2 regions of the Janthinobacterium sp. GMG1 genome follow, and region 2 is predicted to be linked to the other one. Evidence: riboswitches for the same ligand, from Rfam matches in the RefSeq annotation. Region 2 holds a riboswitch; the other holds the start of a gene.
The links. Region 2 has a riboswitch for thiamine pyrophosphate ahead of thiC (phosphomethylpyrimidine synthase ThiC). Riboswitches for the same ligand answer to the same signal wherever they lie in the genome.

Region 1 (7,399 bases), on a different contig from region 2:
TCAAACTCGCGGCGCGCCGGCACCTGGCCATCAGTGTCAGCCGGCAAGGTTTCAAAGTAAAACTCGGCGCTGTCGCCACGGATCTTGATTTGTTTATACAGCGCGCGGCGCGGCGGCGGGAATGGCGCCACGCGCACGGCGATGCGCAGCAAGGCGTCGCCCTTGGGCGCGGCGCGGGGTGCGGGGGCATGGAACAGGGTCAGCAGGAACAAACCGTAATCGAGGCCGGCCAGCAACTGGCCCGACTGGAATAGCTGGTCGACGCCGGCGCGCAGTTGCGCCGGCGCCAGCGACAGATCCAGGAACACGCCCTCGTCGCGCTGGACCAGGCCGTGCGGCAAGCCGCCTGCGGGGGCCGCATCCGGAACGGGTGTGTCGTCGTCGCTCACCACTTGCCTCCCCAAAAACCGAGAATTGCCTCATTGCGTTAGAACAATATCACGGGGCGGGGCCGTGTGCCTGACTGAGCAACAATGTTGGCGGCCAGATGCAAACAGGGCCATGTCTTGCGAGATGGCCCTGTCGGAGGGGGACGGCTGCCTAGCGGCGCGGCGGATTCGAGTAAATGTCCTGGCCCACTTCGTTGATCTGGCGGCGCAGGTCGCGCCGTTCGTCGGGCGTCATGCGGCCCGTGCGGCGCGAAGCATCGGCGCCTTCGTTGGCGCGGCGCTGCTCTTCGGCACGCGTGTCGAAACTGCGTGCGTCACGCTGTTCGCGCAGTCGCGTATCATTGCTGCTGGTGCGCTGTACCTGTTCATACCGCTGGGCCTGCATTTGCTGCTGGTCGTCACGGCGTGGCGGCGGCTGGTTTTGCGCTGACGCCAGGCTGGCGGCAAACACGGAGCAAACGGCAAATGCGGACAGCACAGTCGTACGTGCGGCAATAGCTGCGCTGGGAGCGGCGTGAATTTTTTTAGTAAAGATATTCATTGAGTTCCTCTTCCGCGATGCCGTATAAACTTAAAGCTGATTTCCACTGTGGCCCCAGTGTATGATGCTTTACACGGTGCAGTAAGAGTAATTGGGTAAAGTTTGTAACACTTTGTAATGGGTCGCCACAGCCCCTTGCCGACGCCGCGCGAGGCGTTACTATAGCAACTAATATAAGATAACACGACACCCTAAATGACCACAACCTCCACTTCCGGCAGCAATACAACAACGCAATCGATCCACGGCCACCAGGCAAAAATCATGGTGGTCGATGACGATGTGCGCCTGCGCGACCTGCTGCGCCGCTATCTGACCGAACAGGGCTTCAATGTCTTCACGGCAGAGAGCGCGACGGCCATGAACAAGCTGTGGCTGCGCGAACGCTACGACCTGCTGGTGCTCGACCTGATGCTGCCGGGCGAAGACGGCCTGTCGATCTGCCGCCGCCTGCGCGGCGCGGGCGACCAGACGCCGATCATCATGCTGACGGCCAAGGGCGAGGACGTGGACCGCATCGTGGGCCTGGAAATGGGCGCCGACGATTACCTGCCGAAACCGTTCAATCCGCGCGAGCTGGTGGCCCGCATCGGCGCCGTGCTGCGCCGCAAGGGTCCCGATGAAATCCCGGGCGCGCCGTCGGAAACGCCGCAAACCTTCGAGTTCGGCGACTTCGTGCTGGACCTGGGCACGCGTACCCTGAAAAAGAATGGCGAAACGGTGCCGCTGACGACCGGTGAATTTTCTGTGCTGAAAGTGTTTGCCCGCCATGCGCGCCAGCCGCTGTCACGCGAGAAACTGATGGAACTGGCGCGCGGCCGCGAATACGAAGTGTTCGACCGCAGCCTGGACGTGCAAATTTCGCGCCTGCGTAAACTCATCGAGCCAGATCCGTCGAGCCCGCTGTTCATCCAGACCGTGTGGGGCCTCGGCTACGTCTTCATCCCGGACGGACAGCCGCGCTGATCGCTGGCGAGGCATGATGAAGCTTTTTCCCGATATCAGCCTGGCGCGGCTGAAAAGCGGCTTGTTCTGGCGCACCTTTTTGCTGCTCGGCACCTTGACCACGGTCAGCATGATCGCCTGGTTCAGCATGATTTCCTTCATCCAGCGCGAGCCGCAGGCGCAGCAGATTTCCGCCCAGATCATTTCCGTCGTCACCATCACGCATGCGGCCTTGACGCACTCGGCTCCCGAGCTGCGGCGCGAGCTGCTGTTCGACCTTGTCAGCAATGAAGGCATCCGCATCTTCTCGCTGGAGGAGGACGACCGCATCGAGCCGCCGCCCGACAATTACCTGATGCCCGACATCGAGGCGCTGGTGAAGGCCAAGCTGGGCAAGGACACGCGCTTTTCCGCGCGCGTCAACGGCGTGGCCGGCTTCTGGGTCAGCTTCAAGATCGACGACGACGAGTACTGGCTGATGCTGGACCGCGAGCGCCTGCGCGGCCTGACGGGCTTCCAATGGCTGGGCTGGGCCAGCCTGGTGTCCCTGCTGTCCCTGCTGGGCGCGGCCATCATTTCCAGCCTGATCAATCTGCCGCTGTCGCGTCTGACGGCGGCCGCGCGCGACATCGCCAAGGGCAAGCAGCCGGCACCGCTGCCGGAAAAGGGCCCGATCGAAATCATCGAGGCGAACCGCAGCTTCAACCAGATGGTCGATGATCTGAAACAGGTGGAATCGGACCGCGCCGTGATTTTGGCCGGTATCTCGCACGACTTGCGCACGCCGCTGGCGCGCATGCAGCTGGAAGTGGAAATGGCGAACCTGTCGGACGAGGCGCGTGAAGGCATCCAGTCCGACATCGGGCAAATGGACGCCATCATCGGCCAGTTCCTCGACTATGCCAAGCCGACGGAAGCGTCGAGCTTTACGGACGTCGACCTCAGTGGCTTGCTGACTGACATGACGCGCGAAGCGATGCGCCTGCCGGACGTGAAGATCAACGCCAGCATCGCCGACGGCGCGCATGCGATGGGCAACCCCACCGACCTGCGCCGCGTGCTGAACAACCTGATCGAAAATGCGCGCCGCTATGGCAAGACGCCGGGCAGCGACGTGACGGAAATCGACATCGCCTGCCAGGTGCGCACCAGCCACGGCGCGAAAAAGGTGATCATCGAGGTACAGGACCATGGCACGGGCGTGCCGGCGGAAAAAATCGAGCAGCTGATGAAGCCGTTCACCCGCCTCGACACGGCGCGCGGGCAGGCAAACGGCGCCGGCCTGGGCCTGGCCATCGTCGACCGCGTGCTGCTGCGCCATGGCGCCGAATTGCAAGTGCGCAACCGCGAAGGCGGCGGCCTGGCGTTTCAGATCAGCTTGCCAGCGGCGTGACTTGACATGCCGGGGTCAGTCCCGTCGGGACTGGCCCCGTGTCATCAGGCCGACGCCTGCTCCTGCGCCAGCAATTTATTCATCAGCAATTCCGTCGCCCCGTAGCCGTACAGGGAATCGCTTTCCATGCCCGGCGTATCGAAGGGGATCGATTCTTCACGGTTCAGCTTGGCAGGGTCGGCGTCCGCATAGCTGGCGCGCCAGGCGCGCTGCAGGGATTCGTTGCGGCGGATAAAGGCCGGCATGGGCCAGGCGTCGCGCTCCCAGTGGAGGCTGTCACCCAGCAGGGGCCAGCGCTCGTTGAGCAGGGCCATGTCGCCCGTGCGCAGGCGGCGCACGGCCTGTTCCGGGCGCAAGCCTTCCAGCTCATCGAGCGTGGGCAGGCTGTCGCGCTTCGGCCCGAACATATACGCCAGCATGATGCGCCCGGCAGGCGCCCTGCGCGCCACCACGCCGACGGCATAGCCGCCGCCCGGCAAGGGCACGGCAAACCAGCTGCCTTCTCGGTATGGTAATGATTTCATTTCTTAAAGCCCCCTGGAATACACCGGACAGCCGCTGCTATCCGACGTTCAATTTAATTAGGGGCACAGTCTACGCGAAGCAAGGCGAAAGTGGCGCATGGTACGCCACAGCAACAAACCAATAGTTACAATATTTTCTCGTCATAGTGATACTGGGCAACTATCGGCCCCGCCTTGAACAGCGCTTCCTTCATGGCCGTGTCCAGGCGCGCATCGCGGCGGCGCATCCATTCAAGCAGCATGGCCGCTTCCTTGCGGCTGGTGTCGCCCGCATGCGCCAGCACGCGGCGCAGTTCCGGGTCCGTGCACGCCTCGAAGCGCTGACTGTTCAGGTCCAGCGCCTGCAGTGCGGCGATGGTGGCGCCGATGGCGCGGTGCATGTCGAGCGCGGTGGCCGGCAAGCCGGATTCTTCCAGTGGGACGTTGGTCATGCGCATTCCTTTTCGCGTGGTGGTGACATCGGCTGCATTCTCCACCGCGCGGACGAAAAGCTCAAGCGTCCACGACACGTTTCCACCTGTTCGGCCATAATCATGGCTCAGCAACAGCCTAAACCCAAGCGGCAGGAGCCCCATGTTCAATTTCGACTTTTACAATCCGACGCAAATCCTTTTCGGCCAGGGCCAGATCGCCGCCATCGCCAGCCTGATCCCGCCGCAGGCGCGGGTCCTGATGACCTACGGCGGCGGCAGCATCAAGCAGAACGGCGTCTACGATGAAGTCAAGGCGGCGCTGGCCGGCCATACGGTGCTGGAATTTGCCGGCATCGAACCCAATCCCAGCTATGAAACCCTGATGCAGGCCGTGGCCATGGTGAAAAGCGAGCGCATCGATTTCCTGCTGGCCGTCGGCGGCGGTTCCGTGGTCGATGGCACCAAGTTCATCGCCGCGGCCGCCCTGCACGAAGGCGTGGCGTGGGACATCCTGGCGAAAGGCGGCAAGATCGTCGAGGCCGCCCTGCCCTTCGGCACCGTATTGACCTTGCCGGCCACGGGTTCCGAAATGAATGGTTCGGCCGTGATCACGCGCAAGGCCACGCAGGAAAAGCGCTCGTTCATGAGCCGCAAGGTATATCCTAAATTCTCCGTGCTGGACCCGTCGAAAACGTTCACCTTGCCGCTGCGCCAGGTGGGCAATGGCGTCGTCGATGCGTTTGCGCATGTGATGGAACAGTATCTGACCTACCCTGTGAACGCATCCGTGCAGGACCGCTTCGCCGAAGGCATTTTATTGACCCTGATCGAGGAAGGCCCGAAGGCGCTGTCGCACCCGGACGACTACGACGTGCGCGCCAACGTGATGTGGAGCGCCACCCTGGCCTTGAACGGCCTGATCGGCGTGGGCGTGCCACAGGACTGGTCCACGCACGCCATCGGCCACGAATTGACGGCCTTGTACGAGCTTGACCATGCACAGACCCTGGCCATCATCCTGCCCAGCATGTTGCGCGTGCGCAAGCAGGCTAAGCGCGCCAAGCTGCTGCAGTACGCGGCCCGCGTCTGGGGCCTCGACGGCGGCGACGAGGATGGCCGCATCGAGGCGGCCATTGCGCGCACGGAATTCTTCTTCCGCCACATGGGCGTCAAGACGCGCCTGGCCGACTATGGCCTGAATCACGCCAGCGTGGACGCCGTCGTCTCCGCCCTCGAAGCGCACGGCATGACGGCGCTGGGCGAACAGCGTGAAGTGACGCCGACCGTCAGCCGCAAGGTGCTGGAACTCAGTTTATAGATTCCAGCTACACTGTTGTAAAACGGTCAGCCAGCGGGACAGCTGGCCGTGGTTCATGCTAAGCTGTCATTTCGCTAGGGGTCCTGGAGCAGTCATCCGGGTGAGAGATACCCTTCGTACCTGATCTGGATAATGCCAGCGAAGGAAAGCGCAAAGTACCTCCCTCCTTTGATAGCTCCTGCGTTGGCGCCAGCCGAACAAGCAGCCTGCCGTGCTCTTTACCGAGTCGGCTTGAACCACGAGCAATCTATGTCCACACCGAATTTATCTGTTTCTGTACTGACCCTGGCGATCCTGCACGCGTTTGCCGCACCCGCCCTGGCCGCAAATGACACCGCCGAAGCCGTAGACCCGCAGGCCCAAAGCATGGCCGAAGTCGTCGTCACGGCCAGCAAGGCGCCAGCCGCCAAGCGCGCCTCCGTGGGCGGTTTTTCCGACGCGCCGCTGCTGCAGACGCCGGCGTCCGTCACCGTCATTTCGCAAAAAGACATGCAGGACTTGCAAATTCGCAATCTCAGCGATGCCGTCAAGCTAGACACCAGCATCAATGACGCCTACAACGCCGTCGGCTATGCGGAACAATTTTCCATCCGCGGCTTCAAGCTCGACAACAATTCCAGCTACCGCAAGGATGGCGTGGCCATTCCCGGCGACACGCAAATTCCGCTGGAAAACAAGGAACGCATCGAAGTGCTGAAGGGCCTGGCCGGCTTGCAGGCAGGCGTGGCCGCGCCGGGCGGCGTGATCGACTTCATTGTCAAGCGCCCGACCGCCGCGCCATTGCGCACCGTCACCGTCGAAGCGCGCGAGCGGGGCACCCTGTATGGCGCCATCGACCTGGGCGGCCGCCTGGAAGACACGCGCTTCGGCTACCGCGTCAACGTGGCGGCCGAGCGCCTGCGCTCCTACATCAAGGGCGCCGACGGCAACCGCAAATTTATTTCCGGCGCCTTCGACTGGCAGATTTCGCCGCAGGCCCTGCTGCAACTCGATGCCGACTACCAGGACAAGGCGCAGGCGACGGCGCCCGGCTTCCAGCTGCTGAACAATACAACTTTGCCAACCGGCATCAGCGCCGATGCCATGCTCAACCTGCAGCCGTGGACGCGCCCCGTGGAAACCGTCACCAGCAATATCGGCCTGCGCTTCCAGTACGCCTTCAATGACGACTGGCACGCCACCCTGTCGGCCAACCAGCACTCGTTCAAGCGCGACGACTACACGGCCTTCCCGTACGGCTGCAGCGCACAAGACCTGTACCCGGGCTTTTGCGGCAATGGCGACTACGACGTGTATGACTACCGCAGCCTGGGCGAGACGAAAAAGCCGCTGAGCGCGCAAGCCATGATCCAGGGCAAGTTCGCCACCGGCTCGCTGCGCAATGAATTCACGGCCGGCGTCTCAACCTTCCGCCGCAAGGACCGCGCCGGCCTGTACGTGTACGACTGGGCTGGCGTGAGCAATATCTACCGCCCGCAGATCGTCGACATGTCGACAGGCGTGCAAGGCCCCGTGCGCCTGGTGCGCAAGGATACGGAAAACTCCGTCTTCGTGCAGGATATCGTCAGCCTGGCGCCAAATTGGAAGCTGCATGGCGGCTTGCGCCATATCAATGTCGATGGCTACCAGTATGTGCTGAAGGCCGACACGGAAATCCGCGCCAAGCACGATTTCCTGCTGCCCAACGTTTCGCTCGTCTACACCCCGCTTGACAATCTGTCCGTGTATGCGGCCTATTCGCAGGGCATGGAACATGGCGGCACGGCCGACCGCAAGGCGGAGAACGCCAACGTGGAATTGTCGCCCAGCCGTTCGAAGCAAATCGAACTCGGCGTGAAAATGGATGTGACGCCGGACTTCATGGTGGCGGCCAGCC
Region 2 (7,399 bases):
TTGCGCGGCACGACATTGCGGTTGACGGCCAGCGCCAGCGCCTGGTTTTCCAGCGACAGCGCGGCGATCAGCTGGTCCAGGGTTTGCCCCGGCGGCACCTGGTGCGGCGCGCCGTTGAGCGTGATGGATATCAATGCAGGCATCACGCTCTCCTTCAGACCTTGCGGTACAGCTCGGCGCCGTTCTTGATGAATTCGATAGCCTTGATTTCCATGCCTTGCTTGAGCGCCTTGTCTTCCGCGATGCCCATGCCGGCCGCATATTCGCGCACTTCCTGCGTGATTTTCATCGAGCAGAAGTGGGGGCCACACATGGAGCAGAAATGCGCCACCTTGGCCGAATCCTTGGGCAGGGTTTCATCGTGGAATTCGCGCGCCTTGTCCGGGTCCAGGCCGATGTTGAACTGGTCATCCCAGCGGAATTCGAAGCGTGCTTTCGACAGCGCGTTGTCGCGGATTTGCGCGCCCGGATGCCCCTTGGCCAGGTCGGCCGCATGCGCCGCAATCTTGTAGGTGATGATGCCATCCTTGACGTCCGCCTTGTTGGGCAGGCCCAGGTGTTCCTTCGGCGTCACGTAGCACAGCATGGCCGTGCCGTACCAGCCGATCATGGCCGCGCCGATGCCCGAGGTGATGTGGTCGTAGCCGGGCGCGATATCGGTGGTCAGCGGTCCCAGGGTGTAGAACGGCGCTTCGCCGCACTGTTCCAGCTGCAAGTCCATGTTTTCCTTGATCAACTGCATCGGCACGTGGCCCGGGCCTTCGATCATCACTTGCACGTCGTGTTTCCAGGCAACTTGCGTCAGCTCGCCCAGGGTTTTCAGTTCGCCCAGCTGCGCTTCGTCGTTGGCGTCATAGATGGAGCCGGGACGCAAGCCGTCGCCCAGCGAGAACGACACGTCATACGCCTTCATGATTTCGCAGATTTCTTCGAAATGCGTGTACAGGAACGATTCCTGGTGGTGCGCCAGGCACCATTTCGCCATGATGGAGCCGCCGCGCGAAACGATGCCCGTCAGGCGCTTGGCCGTCATCGGCACATAGCGCAGCAGCACGCCTGCATGGATGGTGAAATAGTCGACGCCCTGCTCGGCCTGCTCGATCAGGGTGTCGCGGAAGATTTCCCACGTCAAATCTTCGGCCTTGCCATTCACCTTTTCCAGCGCCTGGTAGATGGGCACGGTGCCGATCGGCACGGGACTGTTGCGCACGATCCATTCACGCGTCTCGTGGATATGCTTGCCCGTGGACAAGTCCATCACGTTATCGCCGCCCCAGCGGATGGCCCAGGTCATCTTTTCCACTTCCTCGCCGATCGACGAGGTGACGGCCGAATTGCCAATATTCGCGTTAATTTTCACCAGGAAATTGCGGCCGATGATCATCGGCTCGACTTCCGGGTGATTGATGTTGGCGGGAATGATGGCGCGGCCGCGGGCGATTTCCTCGCGCACGAATTCCGGCGTGATCTCGGCCGGGATGCTGGCGCCAAACGACTGGCCCGGATGCTGGCGGCCCATCAGCTCGGCCAGGCGCTCGCCCATGGGGCCGGAGGCTTTCAGCTCTTGCAGATACTCCTGGCGACGCATGTTTTCGCGGATGGCGACGAACTCCATTTCCGGCGTGATGATGCCGCGCCTCGCGTAATGCATTTGCGTCACGTTCTTGCCGGCCATGGCGCGGCGCGGCTTGCGGTGCAAATTGAAGCGCAGCTCGGCCAGTTTCGGGTCTGCCAGGCGGGCGATGCCATAGTCGGAGGTCGGGCCGGGCAATTCTTCCGTGTCGGCCCGCTCCATGATCCACGGCAAACGCGGCGTATCGAGGCCGGAGCGGATGTCGATCTGCACGTCCGGATCCGTGTAGGGACCGGACGTGTCATACACGTAGATCGGCGGATTCTTTTCGCCGCCGAACGACGCTTCCGTGTCGGACTGGCTGATCTCGCGCATGGGCACGCGGATGTCGGGACGGCTGCCTTGCACATAGATCTTGCGCGAATTGGGCAGCGGCGCGATGGCGGCTTCGTCGACCGTGGCGGTGGCGGAGAGGAATTTCGGGTTGGCGTTCATTTTGGCTCCTTGGCTAGACTATTTTTAAGCCTGGAGCCAGCTAAGGAGGTTCGGAATTGCGCACGCGGAAAGGCGGGGTGCGTTCATCCTAAAGCTTCCCTTCGCTGGCATTATCCAGATCAGGTTCGGAGGGTATTTCTCACCCGCGCTTGCACTGTGTTTCCACAGCGAAAGGCAGGACCCCTAGCGTTTGCCACCTTGCGGCAGCGAGCCAATTATACGCGGTTCACGCCGCGCGGCCAGATGATTTCTTGCAGGTGTCGTCTTTGTACATCGCGCTACTTCTTCTTGCCCCAGCGCCAGCTGGTCGGTTCGCCCTTCATCTGGCAGATGAAAATGAGCACGGCAACGATGGCCGCTTCATAGATGATGTACAGCGCCAGCGAGTCTTGCGGCGGGAACAGGAAGGCGCCGCAGGCGAACAGCGCCAGTGCGGCCAGGAACACCAGCCAGCCTTGCCAAGTGATGGGCAAGCCCCAGCCCCAGCCATAGGTCTTGGCGGGGAACCAGTATTGCTGCGGCGTTGCCGGGGGCGATTTGTCAGCCATGATGCTTTCCTTGTGGATATGGATAGCAGCAAGTATAAATCAGGCGCTGCGATGGCGCTCCGTGACATCGAGGCCGATGCCGCGGTAGCCGATGAAGCGGCTGCCCGTGTCGAACATCGGTTCACCGCTCACCTGCAAGTACTGCGTGCTGCCGTCGAGGTTGGCGCGGCTGTAGATAAAATCGAGAAACGGTTCGCGCGCGGCGATTTTTGCATCGAGCAAGGCGCGCTCGGTGGCGTTCCAGCGCTGCGGCTCTTCCTCGCTGCCGATGCCCAGCATTTCAGCCACGGGGCCGGAAAAGCGCGTCAGGTTACCCTGCGCATCTTGCTCCCAGTACCAGTCGGACGACAGTTCCGTGAAGCGCTGGAAACGCGCTTCGCTTTCGCGCAACTCCGCCGTGCGCTCTTCCACCATCTGCTCCAGCGACTTGTTGTATTCGGCCAGCTTCTGGTACAGCAGGCGCACTTCCAGCATGTTGTGGATGCGGGTCTTGACTTCCACCAGGTCGAAGGGCTTGCTGACGAAATCCTTGGCGCCGGCCTGCAGCGCGCGCAGCTTGTGGCCCGGCTGTGCCGTGATCACCAGCACGGGCAGATAGCTGCCCGCCTCGATGTCGCGCAAGCCTTCCATGACTTCAAAACCATCCATTTCCGGCATCTGCAAGTCGAGCAGGATCAGGTCATAGCGGTGCTGCTGGTGCAACGCGCGCACGGCTTGCGGATCCATGGTGGACGTGATGCGCGTATAGCCGGCATTGCGCAGCACCTGTTCCAGCAGCATGACGTTCGCCTCCTGGTCATCAACGATGAGGATGCTGGCGTTCAGGATCTCGGTGGCTTGAAGCATGGCGGTATTCCTAAAAATAAGTGCTGAATTAGCGTATTACGTGAGAGTCATCGGCCAGGCCGAGCGCGGCCGCGTGGTGCAGGGCCACATCGAGCGCATCCATGAATTCGACCACCTTGATCGGCTTGGTCAGGTAGCGGAAGAAACCCGCTTCCAGGCCTTTCTCGATGTCGCGCGGCACGGCGTTGGCCGACAGCGCCATCACGGGAATGTGGCTGGTGAGCGGGTCGTTGTGCAGGATATGCAAGGCGCCGAAGCCGCTGATACCGGGCAGGTTGATGTCCATCAAGATCACGTCCGGCTGATACGTGCGCGCCAGGTCGATACCCAGGTGCGCATCGATGGCCGTGAGCAACTTCAAATCGCTGCGGCGGGCGATCAATTGCTCCACCAGCGCCAGATTGGCGGGATTGTCTTCCACGTACAGCAAGGTACGCTGGCTTTCCTGCGCTTCCGGCACCTGCGGCAGCGCGTCGCCGCGCCCCAGTACCAGTGCCGGCGCGCTGGTGGCGGCCAGCTCGAACCAGAAGGTGGTGCCCACGCCGACCGTGCTGTCGACGCCGATGGTGCCGCCCATCAATTCGATCAGCTGCTTGGTGACGACCAGGCCGATGCCCGTGCCCTCTTCCGTGCTGTTTTCCTGTCCCAGGCGGTTGAAGGGCTGGAACAGCTGGGCAACCTGTCCCGCATCGAGGCCGGCGCCGCTGTCGCGCACGCTGACCCGTACCTTTGCGCCGCGCTGGCTGCAGTCGACAGTGACGGAACCGCCACCCTGGTTGTATTTGATGGCGTTCGACAACAGGTTGATCATCACCTGTTTCACGCGCGTGCGGTCCGCATGCACGAAATAGGCTTCGCCGCAGCGGGGGAAATGCAGGCTGATGCCGCGCTTTTCCGCCTGCGGCGCGATCATCGCCTGGCAATCCTGCAGCACGTCAAGCAGGGACATCGCTTCCTGCGACAAGGTAACCTTGCCCGATTCGATCATGGCCAGGTCGAGGATTTCATTGATCAAACGCAAGAGATACCAGCCGCCCTTGAGGATCTGTTCGATCGAGCGTTGTTGCGGCACGGTGGGCGGCGGCACGTCGGACGCCATCAGCTGCGCAAAGCCCAGCACGGCATTCAGGGGCGTGCGCAATTCGTGGCTCATGCTCGACAGGAATTCGGACTTGGCACGGTTGGCCTTTTCCGCCACCAGGCGCGCCTTCTTCAGTTCGGCATTGTTGGTCTCGACCAGCGAGCGCGTGTACGCCTGCTGTTCGCGCAGGCGCTGGTCCAGCAGCGCCTGTTCCGCCTCGACCTGCTTGCGTGCCGTATTGTCAGTGCCGATCAGCAAGTAACCGATGACCTTGTTCTGCACGTCGCGCAAGGCCGTCACGGAAACGATGGCGGGGAAGCGGCTGCCATCCTTGCGGATGTAGGTGAGTTCATAAATGTCTTCGATGCCGCGCGTGGCCTTGAAGACGAGCGCTTCCACGCCGGGCGTGATGACCCTGTCGAGTTCGGCACTGAGGGCCGCCGCGCGCGCGACGATTTCTTGCGCATCGGAAATGCCGGCCGGTGTCAGCTTGTCGACCACGTCGCTCGCTTCATAGCCGAGCATGCGTTCGGCGCCCACATTGAAAATCTGGATCACGCCCTGCGCATCGGTGGCGATGCAGGAGAAATTGGCGCTGTTGAAAATCGCATCCTGCAAGGCGCCCGCCTTGAGCAGTTGGCGCGGCAGGCTGGCCGCCAGGGTGCGCCGGTATAGCGCCACGAGCAGCATCAGCAGCAAAAAGACCAGCGCGTCGATGGCGCAGGCCGTCTCGAACGGCGCGCGCCAGGCCAGCAGGCCGATGGCCAGCAGCACGATGGCGCTGAAGGAAAACGCCAGCGCCATGGGCCAGCGCGACGGTGCGCGCGGGGGAATTTTTTCGACAGATTGCATGGGGTAGCCCGGGCTGTGACAACGATAAGAATAAGAGGGAGTGCCGTGCTCAAGAAGCCTGGCGCTGGCGTACATCCGACAGCAGGCGCGCGAATTCCTTTTTGACCACGCCATAGCATTCGCACACATGGCCTTCGAGGCCGCTGCGGTCCAGCACGGAAATATGGCCGCGCCGGTAACTGATGAAGCCGCGCGTCTGCAGGCGCCCGGCCGCTTCCGTCACGCCTTCGCGGCGCACGCCCAGCATGTTGGCAATCAGTTCCTGCGTCATGGTCAGCTCGCGGTTCGGCAGGCGGTCCATGGTCAACAGCAGCCAGCGGCACAATTGTTGCTCCACCGTATGGTGGCGGTTGCACACGGCCGTCTGCGACATTTGCGTGATCAGGGCTTGCGTATAGCGCAGCAGCAAGCGCATGACGGGACCGGCGCGGTCGAATTCTTCCATCAGCAGATGCGCCTTCAGGCGGTAGCCGACGCCACCCGTCTGCACGACGGCGCGGCTCGGCGTCGAATTGCCCCCCATGAACAGCGACACGCCCACGACGCCTTCATTGCCGACGCCGGCAATTTCCGACGAGCCGCCGTTTTCCAGCAGGTAGTGAATGGAAACGATGGCCGTGGTGGGGAAATACACATGCTGCAGCTTGTCGCCCGAATCGTAGATCACGTCACCGAGCAGCATCGACACTTGCTCCAGGTGGGGGGCCAGGCGCGCGAAATCGGCGTCGAGCATGGCGGCGAGCAAATGGTTTTGATTCGGGTTGTGCAGCTGGGCATGCGGACTCGACATGGGCAGGTTTCCTGGTTTCCAGTCGTCAGCTAGGGGATCGATGAAAGGCGTCCGAACGAGGGCCGCCATGTGGTGCAGCGTAACACAGCGCTGGCACGGTGCCCCGACTATATTTCTTGCTGGCATGGCCGTCCGTTCGGTAGCGAACGGAGACATTTCGCCATGCGCCCTACAGTCAGTCACTGCCCGGCCTGCCTGATCATGGATCGGCACCGGCGCTGCCACGGGACTCACCATGCAATCATTCTTCAAGCGCATCTCCATTTCCGTTTCCACTTCGGCCCTGCTCACCCTGGCGTGCGGACTGTGCCTGACGGCCCTGTGCTACGCCTCTGCGCGCCAGATCGAAGCGGAAAGCGCCCGGCTACTGCTGCAGTACCACGCCAGCGGGCACACCTTGGGCGCCGCCCTGCTGCCGGCCAAAGGCATGGGCCTGGACGCCAGCCATCGCGGCTCGCTGTATGTGCTGCTGGGTGGAATGCTGTCGAGCCTGCTGGCGGCCGCGTATGTGTATCAGCTGGTGTCCCGCAATTCCGTGATTGCCCGCATCACGGGCGAGCGCACGGCGGCGCTGCAGTTTGCCAATTTGCGCCTGTCCGAAGACATCGCCGCGCGCATGCACAATGAAAAGTCGCTGCGTTTGCGCGAACGCATCATCGAAGTGTCGGCCAATGCCATCATCCTGTGCAGTGCCGACGCGCCCGGCTACCTGATCGAATACGTCAATCCCGCCTTCGAACGCATCACCGGCTATGCGGCAAGCGAAGTCATCGGCCAGCGCCTGGAAGACTTGCAGGGTCCCGAGCAGGGGCGGCAAGACATGCACGCCATTACGGCGGCCCTGCGCGAACAGCGCGAAGGCAAGGCTATCGTGCGCAATTTCCGCAAGGATGGCAGCTGCTACTGGAGCGAGCTGTTCGTCGCCCCCGTGCGCGACGATGGCGATGGCGCGCTCAGCCACTTTGTCGTGGCGCAATACGATATCAGCACCGTCATGCGTTTCGAACAGGAACTGGAATTCCAGGCCCGGCACGATATCCTGACGGGCCTCGCCAACCGGGCCCTGCTGCGCGAACGGCTGGAGCAGGCGATGGCCGTGACGCGGCGCAGCGGGCTGCCCCTGTGGGTGGTGTTCATCGACCTCGACCGCTTTAAATTCGTCAACGATACCCTGGGCCACGATGCGGGCGACCTGGTGCTGAAAAGCGTGGCCG

Region 1: linked by a shared signal. The riboswitch ahead of SJI03_RS19685 (TonB-dependent siderophore receptor) and the one ahead of thiC (phosphomethylpyrimidine synthase ThiC) in region 2 are both predicted to bind thiamine pyrophosphate.

What each region holds. Positions count from the first base shown of each region.
Region 1 covers NZ_JAXQNT010000007.1:251,973-259,371, reverse strand. Annotated here, with positions in the region: gene SJI03_RS19720 (flagellar assembly protein A) at 1-389, opposite strand, end outside; gene SJI03_RS19715 (hypothetical protein) at 541-930, opposite strand; gene ompR (two-component system response regulator OmpR) at 1,195-1,896, shown strand; gene SJI03_RS19705 (sensor histidine kinase) at 1,910-3,268, shown strand; gene SJI03_RS19700 (Imm26 family immunity protein) at 3,313-3,792, opposite strand; gene SJI03_RS19695 (hypothetical protein) at 3,918-4,223, opposite strand; gene SJI03_RS19690 (iron-containing alcohol dehydrogenase) at 4,366-5,523, shown strand; TPP riboswitch at 5,590-5,687, shown strand; gene SJI03_RS19685 (TonB-dependent siderophore receptor) at 5,773-7,399, shown strand, end outside.
Region 2 covers NZ_JAXQNT010000016.1:110,067-117,465, reverse strand. Annotated here, with positions in the region: gene thiS (sulfur carrier protein ThiS) at 1-134, opposite strand, end outside; gene thiC (phosphomethylpyrimidine synthase ThiC) at 155-2,068, opposite strand; TPP riboswitch at 2,148-2,263, opposite strand; gene SJI03_RS27530 (hypothetical protein) at 2,347-2,616, opposite strand; gene SJI03_RS27525 (response regulator) at 2,656-3,462, opposite strand; gene SJI03_RS27520 (ATP-binding protein) at 3,491-5,395, opposite strand; gene SJI03_RS27515 (Crp/Fnr family transcriptional regulator) at 5,445-6,185, opposite strand; gene SJI03_RS27510 (putative bifunctional diguanylate cyclase/phosphodiesterase) at 6,421-7,399, shown strand, end outside.